Regions from separate parts of the Vibrio kasasachensis genome, predicted to be linked through region 2. Evidence: predicted binding sites of a transcription regulator. Region 2 holds the regulator's gene; each other region holds the start of a gene.
The links. The regulator PurR, encoded in region 2, represses purine synthesis genes. The targets are predictions, from matches to a motif close to TNANGNAAACGTTTNCNTNA.
Positions count from the first base shown of each region.

Region 1: a site for PurR is predicted at 1,647-1,666, ahead of glyA (serine hydroxymethyltransferase). Genes of this name have one in related genera too.
Region 3: a site for PurR is predicted at 1,910-1,929, ahead of folD (bifunctional methylenetetrahydrofolate dehydrogenase/methenyltetrahydrofolate cyclohydrolase FolD). Genes of this name have one in related genera too.
Region 4: a site for PurR is predicted at 1,972-1,991, ahead of purL (phosphoribosylformylglycinamidine synthase). Genes of this name have one in related genera too.

Region 1 is NZ_JAKJTB010000008.1:98,916-102,129, forward strand. It holds gene treC (alpha,alpha-phosphotrehalase) at 1-1,331, shown strand, start outside; gene glyA (serine hydroxymethyltransferase) at 1,723-2,973, shown strand.
Region 2 is NZ_JAKJTB010000015.1:101,869-105,082, forward strand. It holds gene L4C38_RS13220 (TVP38/TMEM64 family protein) at 1-211, opposite strand, end outside; gene L4C38_RS13225 (TfoX/Sxy family DNA transformation protein) at 317-910, opposite strand; cyclic di-GMP riboswitch class I at 1,023-1,105, opposite strand; gene purR (HTH-type transcriptional repressor PurR) at 1,257-2,261, opposite strand; gene torD (molecular chaperone TorD) at 2,463-3,116, opposite strand.
Region 3 is NZ_JAKJTB010000008.1:289,888-293,101, forward strand. It holds gene L4C38_RS01735 (NupC/NupG family nucleoside CNT transporter) at 1-827, shown strand, start outside; gene folD (bifunctional methylenetetrahydrofolate dehydrogenase/methenyltetrahydrofolate cyclohydrolase FolD) at 984-1,841, opposite strand; tRNA gene L4C38_RS01745 (tRNA-Arg) at 2,044-2,120, shown strand; gene L4C38_RS01750 (SDR family NAD(P)-dependent oxidoreductase) at 2,332-3,069, opposite strand; gene L4C38_RS01755 (NAD(P)H-dependent oxidoreductase) at 3,157-3,214, opposite strand, start outside.
Region 4 is NZ_JAKJTB010000020.1:8,498-11,711, reverse strand. It holds gene purL (phosphoribosylformylglycinamidine synthase) at 1-1,831, opposite strand, end outside; gene mltF (membrane-bound lytic murein transglycosylase MltF) at 2,217-3,214, shown strand, end outside.

The sequences.
Region 1 (3,214 bases), on a different contig from region 2:
CTCTAGGAGACATGAATAGCCCTTACCGAGATTACTATATTTGGAAAGACCCCGTTGAAGGCTGTGTGCCGAATAACTGGCAATCTAAATTTGGTGGCAGCGCTTGGGCGTTGGATGAAGTCACTAACCAATATTATCTGCATCTATTTGCTACTGAACAAGCGGACTTAAATTGGGAAAATTCAGCCGTGCGGGAAGAAGTAAAAAAAGTAATTAGTTTTTGGGCTGAAAAAGGCGTGGATGGTTTTCGTTTAGATGTCATTAACTTGATTTCAAAGCAGCAAGATTTCCCCAATGATGATATTGGTGACGGGCGCCGTTTCTATACTGACGGTCCCCGAGTGCATGAATATTTGCAAGAGATCAGCCAAGCGGTGTTCCAAAAATATGGCAGTGTCACCGTGGGGGAAATGTCATCGACAATACTGGAGCATTGCCAGCAATATTCGGCACTGGATGGTAGAGAATTGTCTATGGTGTTTAACTTTCATCACCTGAAAGTCGATTACCCAAACGGTGAGAAGTGGAGTAATGCGCCATTTGATTTCATTCAACTAAAGCAGATTTTCAATCATTGGCAAACTGGCTTAAGTGGTAATGGTTGGGGGGCGCTATTTTGGTGTAACCATGACCAGCCCCGCGTTGTGAGCCGCTTAGGCGATGATCAACAATACCGAGTTGAATCAGCAAAAATGCTCGCAGCATCACTGCATATGATGCAAGGCACACCGTATATCTACCAAGGTGAAGAGCTGGGTATGACCAACCCAGGTTATCAAGAGATCAGCCAATATCAAGATGTTGAAAGTACCAATATGTACGACATTATGGTTAACCAGCAAGGTGTGAGCCATGATGAAATGATGGCGATTTTAACGCAAAAATCGCGTGATAATTCCCGCGCACCTATGCAATGGGATGATTCATTGCACGCTGGCTTTTCTCAAGGTACGCCTTGGCTTGAGGTTGCAAGTAACTACTTACATCTTAATGCGCAAGCCGCATTGAAAGACACAAACTCAGTGTTTTACTTCTACAAAAGATTGATTGAACTACGTAAACAGCAGCCTGTGATTACTCAAGGCTCGTTCCAAGATTTGTTGCCACAAGACAATCAGTGTTATGTCTATTTGCGAGAGAGTGCCACGCAGCAGCTTATTTCCATTAGTAACTATTATGCTGAGCAAGCTCAGTGTGAGCTCCCAGCGAATATTGAACTCGCGAATGCGAAGTGCTTACTCACTAACTATGACAATCAAGCGTTTCAACTTGAAGGTAGCATGGTAGCATTGCGTCCCTATGAAACAAGAATCCTGCTGATAGAGAAATAACTAGCAGCAATTCTCTCTTGAATCGCTGTTGGGTATTCTCTACGTGTATTTTTTGCCATCAAAGATTATTGATTGGTTGAACGAAAGGTGTGCATAGTATTGAAAAGATCAGCTTTTCGGTAGCTTGAGAAGGCAATTTGAGGTAAACCTATGTAATTGTCGTTTACAAGGTGTGAAGCTTTATGTGGCTCAAGTCACATGAAATCTAGGTCTACATGATAAACCTTGAAATTCAATATGAAAAAACTGCATGAGAAAATTGAAATTTTCTCTTTATGACCAAGATCAAATTAGTTAAAATGCGCGCCAATACGGTGACGAAAACGTTTGCGTCGGGGTCGTTTGCCAGTTTTTTGCAACTTTCAGTCTAAATCTGAGTCAGGAGATACAGATGCTTAAGCGTGATATGAACATCGCAGATTACGATGCGGAATTGTTCGCAGCTATCCAAGAAGAAACACTTCGCCAGGAAGAACACATTGAACTTATCGCTTCTGAAAACTACACAAGCCCACGTGTAATGGAAGCCCAAGGTTCTCAGCTTACTAACAAATACGCTGAAGGTTACCCAGGCAAGCGTTACTACGGTGGTTGTGAGTACGTTGATAAAGCAGAAACTCTAGCAATTGACCGCGCATGCCAACTGTTTGGTTGTGAATATGCTAACGTTCAACCTCACTCAGGTTCTCAAGCAAATAGTGCAGTGTACATGGCGCTATTAAATCCAGGCGATACCGTTTTAGGTATGAGTTTGGCGCACGGTGGTCACCTAACGCACGGTTCACCAGTAAACTTCTCTGGTAAACACTACAACGTTATTCCTTACGGCATCGATGAAGCTGGTCAAATCAACTACGACGAAATGGAAGCGTTGGCAATTGAGCATAAACCGAAGATGATCATCGGTGGCTTTTCTGCATACTCACAAATCGTTGATTGGAAACGCATGCGTGAAATCGCAGACAAAGTAAACGCGTTCCTGTTTGTTGATATGGCGCACGTAGCGGGTCTAATTGCAGCTGGTGTATACCCAACACCGGTACCACATGCACACGTAGTATCAACAACAACGCACAAAACGCTAGCTGGTCCTCGTGGTGGTCTGATCCTGTCTAATGCTGGCGAAGACATGTACAAGAAGCTGAACTCAGCTGTATTCCCTGGTGGTCAAGGTGGTCCATTAATGCACGTAATCGCTGGTAAAGCGGTGGCGTTCAAAGAAGCGATGGAACCGGAATTTAAAGCATATCAAGCGCGCGTAGTACAGAACGCAAAAGCTATGGTAGCTCAGTTCCAAGAACGTGGTTATAAGATCGTATCTAACAGCACTGAGAACCACTTGTTCCTTGTTGATTTAATCGACAAAGACATCACAGGTAAAGATGCAGATGCAGCGTTAGGCGCAGCGAATATAACGGTAAACAAAAACTCTGTACCAAATGATCCACGTAGCCCGTTTGTAACATCAGGTATACGTGTTGGTACGCCAGCTATTACTCGCCGTGGCTTTAGCGTAGAAGATTCAAAAGACCTGGCAAACTGGATGTGTGACGTCCTAGATAACATCGGCAATAATGATGTTACTCAAGCTACGAAAGCTAAAGTGCTTGAAATTTGTAAGCGTCTACCAGTTTACGCCTAATTTTCTGCTTGAATGATTCTATTTCTGTGTCAAAGGTGCTCGTTTACAACGGTAAACTGCGCGCCTTTTCCTTGAAGTAAAAGCCATTCAATTTGAAAATAGTTTGATATATCCGTCATACTTGAAGTTGCAGCGGTGTTGGCTGTGTTCGCGCGCCCCAATCACATAGTTCACCTATGCTCAGGGGACTTTCTTACTTGCCGCCTACCTGCACCTTCAAGTTTCTTGGGTATAAGGAGCC
Region 2 (3,214 bases):
CAACCGCCGCGCCAGGAATAGAAAATGCGGCGATTGCAACATAGGCAAAAAAGTAGCTCAGGGCTGCGAGTACGAAGTTCTGTTCGATAAATGCACTCAGTGCAGCTTGTTGGGCTTTGGCATTAGTCAGCGTAAGTTGATCACCAAATTGCGTGATCAGCAGGGCAATTAACGCGACGAGAAATACTCCGATAACAAGCTTCTTATTCATTTTTTTCTCCTGAACTTGATGTTCATTTACTATCTTGTTGAATAAGAACCGTAAAGCCAACGAAAACTTTCAAAAAAAAACCAGCGATTATCGCTGGCTTAGAGTTTAGTTATGCAACCTTGAAAGTAATTCATCCCGACGAGATTGCGGAACCACTGACCAGTGTGTTCCTTTTATTGCACCTTCAAGCGACCACAATAGCTCAAGGCTTATTTCACTAACGTGTGACTCTCGAATAGCCTTGTAAGCTTCAAGAGAGCCAGTTTGTTCGAGTTGCTTAACGTTGTCGATACCGACTTTCTTAAGCATTCGTTCTGTCGCCAGTCGTAAATTGGGTAAATCCTTGATGCGAGTTGGTTTGGCTTCAGCTTGAGTAGACTTTTCGCTTTGTGCTTTAACAAGCGCTTCACGAGCAACTTGCAGTGTTTGGTCACAATCGTCCTGCCATTCTTCACTTAAAGCAAAGTATTTGGTCACAACAGGGAACCCACGCTTGTGATACACGTACGGCTCTAGACCTTGTTGTTTAAACTGCTTAGTGAGTGTGTTGTCGGCACGAATATGAAGTTTGTCGTGTACAACTAGCGCAAACATTGTTTCGTCTGCGAAGATCCCAAACCCACCAAACATAGAGCGAGATTTAATACGACCTAGTGGCTGAAATAGCCTCATTGAGTCTTTAAGTATTGGTTTATCCATTCAGTACTTTCTCGGTGTATGTGTATAATAATACGCCACCAAATCAGGTCCGAGAGAATAGCAGCTAATGCAGAAATCAGGAGAGTAATCCGTTAACGAGTGCATTTCTACCATCGGTAACCCCGCTGCCATACATAATGTTTAGGCCGGTGGCTTTGCGTCCCATCTTTTCAGAATGGTTTGCCCTGTGCGTGACTTAATTTGCTTTGCTAAAGATTAAGATACTTCGACATAGAAGTATTACAACACTATGAGATATTTGTGATCCTAATGCAAGAATTAAGTTGAATGTGAAAAGCAATAGCTGATGTGATGACCATCAGCTATTGTTATAGGAATCATTAGCTTAGTTTATTTTAGCTACTGTAGAGCGTTCAACGATTTCTGGATGCATTTCAAATATTCGTTTGTCGTGTTCTTTATCTTTAATTCGCTCAAGTAAGATTTCAAACGCATTTTTACCGACACGACGTTTTGGTTGGTGAACTGTAGTTAATGGCGGAGAGAAGTACTCAGCCAGTTCAATGTTATCGTAACCAATGACAGACATATCTTCAGGAACACGGATGCCATTTTGCTGTAGGCGGCTCATTAAACCAAGTGCCATCGTATCATTGAAGCAGAAAATTGCGGTAGGGCGCTTATCCATAGCAACGATTTTGTCCGCAGCTAGCACAGCTGTGTCACATTCGAAGTTGCCTTCTAGAATCCAATCTTCGTCCACGGGTAAGTTAGCTTCTGCCATAGCACGCTTGAAGCCTTGAATACGTTCCTGACATGCAGCTTTCTCAAAGTGACCACTTAAACAGGCAATATCGGTGTGACCATGTTTAATTAGGTACTTCGTTGCGAGGTAACCACCTTCTTCTGAGTTGTCGATGATTTTGTCGGCTTGCGAACTTTCAGGACCCCAATCCATGACCACTTTTGGAATATCTTTGTGACGATTAAGCATCTCACTCAATTCTTCAGTGAAATCTGAACACATAACTAAAATACCATCGACACGCTTTTCAGCCAACATACGGACATAGTCACGTTGTTTCTCGTAGATACCACCGGTATTGCACAGAATTAAGGTATAACCTTGGCGATAACAGTAGCTTTCTACACCATCAATCACTTCAGAAAAGAATAAGTTTGTAGATTGAGTAACCAGCATACCAATGGTGCGCGTGCTGTTACATTTCAAACTACGAGCTACGGCACTAGGAGCGTAGTTTAGCTCTTGTACTGCTTCCATTACACGTTCTTGAGTTGTTTCTGCAACAAAGCGAGTTTTGTTAATTACGTGCGAGACTGTTGTTGTTGAAACGCCCGCGAGACGCGCAACATCTTTTATAGTGGCCATAAGGTGTGATCCTATTTATAGTTGCCACCTAGCTATTCACATTCTTGAATAAATTGGCAGGAAGTATTAGAAATACAAAAACCGCTTTTTTACAGCGGTTTGCACTTGATTCATATTTTTTATCGTTTTCGGTTACGATTTTAGACCGCATCGTCGCCAGTAGCAAACGAAAACCTTTTCCCATCAAACGGAAGTCGGATTTTAGTCGGCTTCACCAACAAGATAGTCGCAATCAAGGTTTAGGAATGCAACCAGAAGCGATACAACCGCAGAGTAGAAGCCAAACGAGTCTAAACTTTGGCTCTTTGCTGAGAATTTTGGTACCCAGTTAAGAATATGTTGACGAATAAAGGATTCTTGTTCGATGAGCGCATCATTTAAATGACGCTCCTGCTCAAGTTCATTTGAGCGAATAATCATATTACCTAAGAGGTCGAGTTCGATGGCAATATGGTCAGCAGGTTCATTCATCTCTTTATTGATCGCAACACCGTGTTGAATGAGCAGTGCTTCCATCTCTATCGCGGGTTCATCATGTAATAGACCGCTCTTACCCACATACATAGAGGCATAAGGTAATGCTGATTCCTTGTCTGACTTTAAAAATAAGTCACAAAAATCAGCGGCAAGTTCAAGTTGTCCATCCTCGCGATCGATCTGACGATTTAGCGCGTCAACAAGTCGATCAATTGCGGGTTTTAGTGTTGGGTTTTCACCAAGACCAGCTAGGAAGCTGCGAATTTCAGGGCTTTGATATTGAACTAGTTCTGCCTCTGTAAGCTCTTTGGCAAACAAACTAGAAAACCACCAGTAAATTTCTGCACGCTTTTCATTAAAAGCTTTTAGTTCTTGCATCTGATAATGCTCCAAGTTTTCGTACTGTTAGTATTTTAGCGAAGAAAAATGAATAGCGATAACGCATGTTGTGACTAAATGGGTCAAAAAATGGCAAA
Region 3 (3,214 bases), on a different contig from region 2:
GCATTGGGCGCGCTGAATCTCTTTCGGCAACGGCTAACATCTTCGTTGGTATGATTGAAGCACCTCTTGTGGTTAAGCCTTATCTAAAGCACATGACGGATTCGCAATTCTTTACTGTGATGACTTGTGGTTTGGCATCGGTTGCTGGTGGTACGTTAGTCGGTTATGCCTCATTAGGGGTTGATCTGAACTACCTGATTGCTGCGGCATTTATGTCTGCGCCAGCAGGTTTGTTGATGGCAAAAATCATGATGCCAGAAAGCGAAACACTGGCACCGGAAGTTGAGCTAGAAAACGTTGAGATGCCAAAAGCAACTAACGTAGTTGAAGCTATGGCTGATGGCGCAATGGCAGGCTTGCGCATTGCAGTGGCAGTTGGCGCGACCTTGTTGGCTTTTGTTAGCGTGATTGCACTTCTGAATGGCATGTTAGGCTGGGCTGGTGGTTTAGTTGGTATCGACCTAAGCTTTGAGCTGATCCTTGGCTATTTGTTTGCCCCTGTAGCTTGGCTACTGGGTGTGCCATGGAGCGAAGCGACCATCGCAGGCTCTCTAATTGGTAATAAGATCGTTGTGAATGAGTTCGTAGCCTTCATTCAATTGATGGAAGTTAAACCATTACTGAGTGAGCACTCACAAGCGATTGTGACATTTGCGCTATGTGGTTTTGCCAATATTTCGACTATGGCGATGCTGATTGGTGGCTTGGGCAGTATTGTTCCAGAAAAGCGCACCTTTATCTCTCAATATGGTTTCCGCGCAATTGCTGCGGGTGTAATGGCGAACCTAATGAGTGCCTCTTTGGCGGGTGTGATTTTATCTCTCTAGTTTGCTCATTGATTATCAAAGCTAGCGAAACCCGCGAATACTCCTTCTGGACAATTGGGTATTCGTGATTCGCTTAGCTTGATTCTTCTAGCCTAAATAAAAAAGGGATGACAATGTCATCCCTTTTTTCAATTCAACTATTTGGTGTGGAGCCAGTTACTTAGTATGGAACTGCTCACACGCAAGCATAGTGTTCTCAATAAGGCTTGCAACCGTCATAGGCCCCACGCCACCAGGAACAGGGGTAATAAAGCTCGCGTTTTCTTTGGCTTTATCGTATTCCACATCACCAACTAGCTTGCCAGATTCTAAGCGGTTAATACCCACATCAACCACAACCGCACCTTTCTTAATCCACTCACCAGGAATGAAATTAGGCTTACCGACTGCTACCACCACAACATCAGCCTGACGAATGTGACTTTCCAAATCTTTGGTAAAACGATGACAGGTAGTTGTAGTACAACCCGCCAGTAACAACTCTAGCGTCATTGGACGACCAACAATGTTGGATGCACCAACGACCACAGCGTGTTTACCGCGTAGATCGATGTTGTAACGACCCAGCAGGGTAATAATACCCTTAGGTGTACAAGAGCGTAGCTTAGGAATGCGTTGTGCAAGGCGACCTACGTTGTATGGGTGGAAACCATCAACATCTTTTTCTGGGTGGATGTGTTCTAACACGTGTGTGGTGTCGATACCGGCAGGTAATGGGAGCTGAACCAAAATGCCATCGATCGTATCATCACCATTCAACTCATCGATTAGACTTAATAACTTGTCTTCTGTCGTGGTGGTTGGCAGGTCGAATGACTTGGATATAAAGCCCACTTCTTCACATGCACGGCGCTTGCTGCCTACATATACTTGTGAAGCGGCATCTTCACCCACTAGAATTACGGCCAAACCGGGAGCACGTAAACCAACTTCTTTGCGAGCCTTTACCCGTGCAGCGACTTCAGAACGCACAGTTTGCGATATCAACGTTCCATCTATGTTTTGAGCAGTCATGTCTTTCCTTCAGAATCGAATGGCGAGAAATACGCGATGCATTGTCGCAAAAAAATTAATAAACTTCTATAAGCAAACGTTTGCGTCGGGTTGTTTTTAATCAGTAATACTCATAATGCACTTTTTTTAAGCATTCAGGTCGGAATGTTATTAAAATCCCTTGTGTTACCCGTTCTAACTCGTATAATCCTGTCCCTGTAGCGCGCCCTTAGCTCAGCTGGATAGAGCACGTCCCTTCTAAGGATGTGGTCGCAGGTTCGAATCCTGCAGGGCGTACCACATATTTAAAGACCCCGATAACTCAATGAGTTGTCGGGGTTTTTGCTATCTGGTGGCGCCGAACCACCACTATTCACCTTCCAATCAGTGAACGTTAACAAGTTAGCTAACGGATTTATGCCCCAAGGCAAGTTGCAACGAGTATTGTACAGTTGCAAGTAATTTGATTATCCCTATCTGAGCGAACAACTAAAACTATCTCTGAGTTTCGTTACAGTAAATAACCGCCACCGGCTTGAACACACTGACCTGTGATCCAACCAGCGCGGTTATCAGCAAGTAACATGACGGCGTTTGCGATATCTTTAGGAGCGCCTAAGCGTCCCATTGGTGTTTGCGCGATGATCATCCCCAACATTTGCTCGTTTGCCTTAACTTCTTCGGTGATATCTGTGTCTGTAAGACCAGGTGCAACCGCATTGATTCGTATACCCATTGGGCCAAGTTCTACTGCAAGTAATCGAGTGGCATGCTCCACTGCAGCTTTTGAGGAAGCGTAAGCTGCAACGCCTGGCATCATTCCACTTGCCGTTACAGACGAAATATTGATCACCGTACCTTTAGTTTCAGCAAGGTGAATGGTTGCTTCTCGGATCAGTGCCAAAGGCGCAAATACATTGGTACGATAAATATTTTCAATAATGTCATCCGTTGTTTGTGATAGTGGTCCCATGCTGCCTGTTCCCGCGTTGTTAACGACTACATCTAGTTGTCCAAACTGGCTAATCACTTCATCAATAATTCGGCTAGCCTCACCGCTTTCACTGATATCACTGACAATGGCATAGCATTGCGTTCCTAATTCTTGTGCTGTTTGTTCAAGTACTTCCTGTCTGCGCCCCGTTATGATTACTGTGGCGCCTTTTGCAATAAAAGCCGATGCGGTTGCTCTACCAATGCCAGTTCCTCCCCCTGTAACCAATACTATTTTTTTCTCAAAATTTTCCATTCTATTCTCCAAATTCCAAATAATTGGCTGCTCTCGACTACAAAGTGCAACCGATAGGGTAAGTTGTGTACCTTTGTTTAAGCTTCTTTATAAGATCCCTTCATGAGACTTGAGGTGTGGCTTGGTTATATAAGTAATTAGCTTG
Region 4 (3,214 bases), on a different contig from region 2:
TCGGAGCCTTGCCAAGAAGAATCTCCATTGGCATATCAATTGGCGTATTGTCGAAATGCGTATCTTCCAACGTCAAATGACGTTCTTCTGTCGCTTCGCCAACTACTGCATAGGGCGCACGTTCACGTTTACAGATCGCGTCAAACTCAGCCATGTTTTCCACAGCTACAGCCAGTACATATCGCTCTTGCGATTCATTACACCAAATCTCTAGCGGGCTCATGCCTGGCTCATCATTTGGTACATCACGTAATTGGAACTTACCACCACGTTCGCCATCATCGACTAATTCTGGAAGCGCATTTGAAATACCGCCCGCACCCACATCGTGGATAAATGCAATTGGATTCTGCTCGCCAAGTTGCCAACAGCGATCAATCACTTCCTGACAACGACGCTCCATCTCTGGATTCTCACGTTGTACCGAAGCAAAATCTAAATCTTCTGCCGATTGCCCTGACGCCATTGAAGAAGCCGCGCCGCCGCCAAGACCGATGTTCATCGCAGGACCGCCAAGCACGATAAGCTTCGCGCCTACTGGGATCTCTTTCTTCTGCACGTGTTGGTCACGGATATTACCCAATCCACCAGCAATCATGATTGGTTTGTGGTAACCACGTACTTCTTCGCCTGCATGAGAAGTAACCTTCTCTTCATATGTACGGAAGTACCCAAGCAAGTTAGGACGACCAAATTCGTTGTTAAATGCCGCGCCACCAAGTGGGCCATCTAGCATGATATCCAACGCATTAACAATACGACCCGGTTTACCAAAATCCGTTTCCCATGGTTGTTCAAAACCCGGAATACGTAAATTTGAAGTGGTAAAGCCCACCAGACCCGCTTTCGGTTTGCCACCAATACCAGTTGCGCCCTCATCACGGATTTCACCACCAGAACCGGTTGATGCTCCTGGCCATGGCGAAATAGCGGTTGGGTGGTTATGAGTTTCTACCTTCATCAAGATATGTGCGTCTTCATGATGATAGTTGTACTGACGCGTTTCAGGATCTGGGAAGAATCGACCCACTTTTGAACCCGTCATTACCGCGGCATTATCTTTATAAGCAGATAACACGTATTCCGGTGTGATTTCGAATGTGTTCTTAATCATCTTAAATAGAGACTTATCTTGATCGATACCGTCGATAGTCCAGTCTGCATTAAAGATTTTGTGTCGGCAGTGTTCTGAGTTTGCCTGCGCAAACATCATCAATTCAATATCTTTTGGGTTGCGACCCAATTTGATAAAGCTCTCAACCAAGTAATCAATTTCGTCTTCTGCCAGTGCAAGACCAAGGGAAACGTTTGCTTTTTCAAGTGCGAGACGACCACCAGCTAAGATATCAACCTCTGCCACTGGAGCCGGTTCTGATACATTAAACAGCGCATCAGCCGCTTCAAATTCGGTGAATACCGTTTCCATCATGCGGTCATGAATGAGCGCTTTGATTGTTTGAATTTGCTCATCAGAAAGGGGGACGGAAGATTCCACATAATAAGCCGTGCCGCGTTCAAGACGTTTTACTTTGTCTAAGCCACAGTTACGGGCAATGTCCGTCGACTTTGAAGACCACGGAGAGATAGTCCCTGGACGTGGTGTCACGATAAGCAACAAACCTTGTGGTTCATGCTCTTCAATCGTTGGACCATAGGTAAGTAGCTTTTCAAGCTTGTCTAAGTCTGAAGCATCTAGATCCGACGACAAATTAGCAAAGTGCATAAACTCGGCGTAAATACCGTTCACAGGCAACTGCTGTTCACGGCAAAGTTCTAGTAGCTTGTTAACACGAAACTCGGAAAGAGCTGGGGAGCCACGCAAAATTCTCATGTGCTTAGGTCTCTCTGCAATTGATTAAGGTGATATTGGAATAAATTCAGATAGTTACTGGCAACCTACCGACAACTTATACCGATTTCATCTCTGGTTTCGGGCGCATTATAAAGGATTTATTTTTGTGATGTAACACTAAAAGCAAACGTTTGCTTTATTTTTTTGTCAAATTTGAAATACAGCATATTTAGCTATTATGATTCAACGCTTATCCCACCTGACATTGCTTAGCTTAAAGCGACTACACAAGCCACAGATACTAAACGTAAATTTGTCACATATGACAGAAAAATAAAGCCATGCTCGCGATAGCTTCAGCTTTACTTTGCCTTACCCGTCTACTCTGATATAAATGCCGTACATGAAGTACGAGACACTATGAATGATGATTAATAAAGTACGAGCTTATCTCTTATTCGCAATCAGCGCTGTCATGCTGGTCGGTTGCCAGATCGAATCGGCACCAAAAAGCGATTTAGATCAAATTCGTGAACGCGGCGTTTTACGTGTAGGCACATTAAATAATCAGCTTTCATACTACATAGGTCCTGATGGTCCTGCTGGTCTAGACTACGAAATTGCACGTCAGTTCGCGCAAGAACTTGGTGTTCGCCTCGAAATGAAACCCGCTTATCAAATTTCCAATCTTTATCCTGCGCTAGAAAATGGTGAGATTGATATTATCGCCGCTGGTCTAACCCAATCGCCAGAGAGATTAAAACGTTTTAGAGCCGGACCCGCTTACTACTATGTCAGCCAACAGTTGATCTACAAAAAAGGACATTGGCGACCACGTAATTTAAGCCAACTGCTTAAAAAACAAGATACATTAATTGAGCAGAACGATGGCAAGCCGGTTGTGACCATTGTGGTTGATTCCCACTTTGATCAAACCTTGAGCAAAATTAAAAGTGAGCACCCTAGTTTTCAGTTCGCTATTGATCGTTCAGCTGATGTGAGTGACCTGCTTAAACAAGTGTCCGAAGGTAAAGTACGTTTTACGGTAGCAGATTCCGTCGAAGTATCACTTTCCCAGCGAATCTACCCTGATGTAGCAACGGCATTCGAATTGACGGAAGATCAACCAACCTCATGGTTTTTACGTCGCTCTGATGATGAAAGCCTCTACGCCATGGTCATCGAGTATTTTGGTCATATAAAACAATCAGGTGACTTAGCGCAACTTGAAGAAAAATACATCGGTCATATCGGCACCTTTGATTATGTCGATACCCGTGCATTCATCCGCGCGCTAGACAAAAAACTTCCTAAATGGGCACCGCTATTTAAAGAATACTCAAAAGAGTTTGATTGGCGCTTAATTGCTGCGCTGGCGTACCAAGAATCGCACTGGAATCCGGTAGCAAGATCACCAACAGG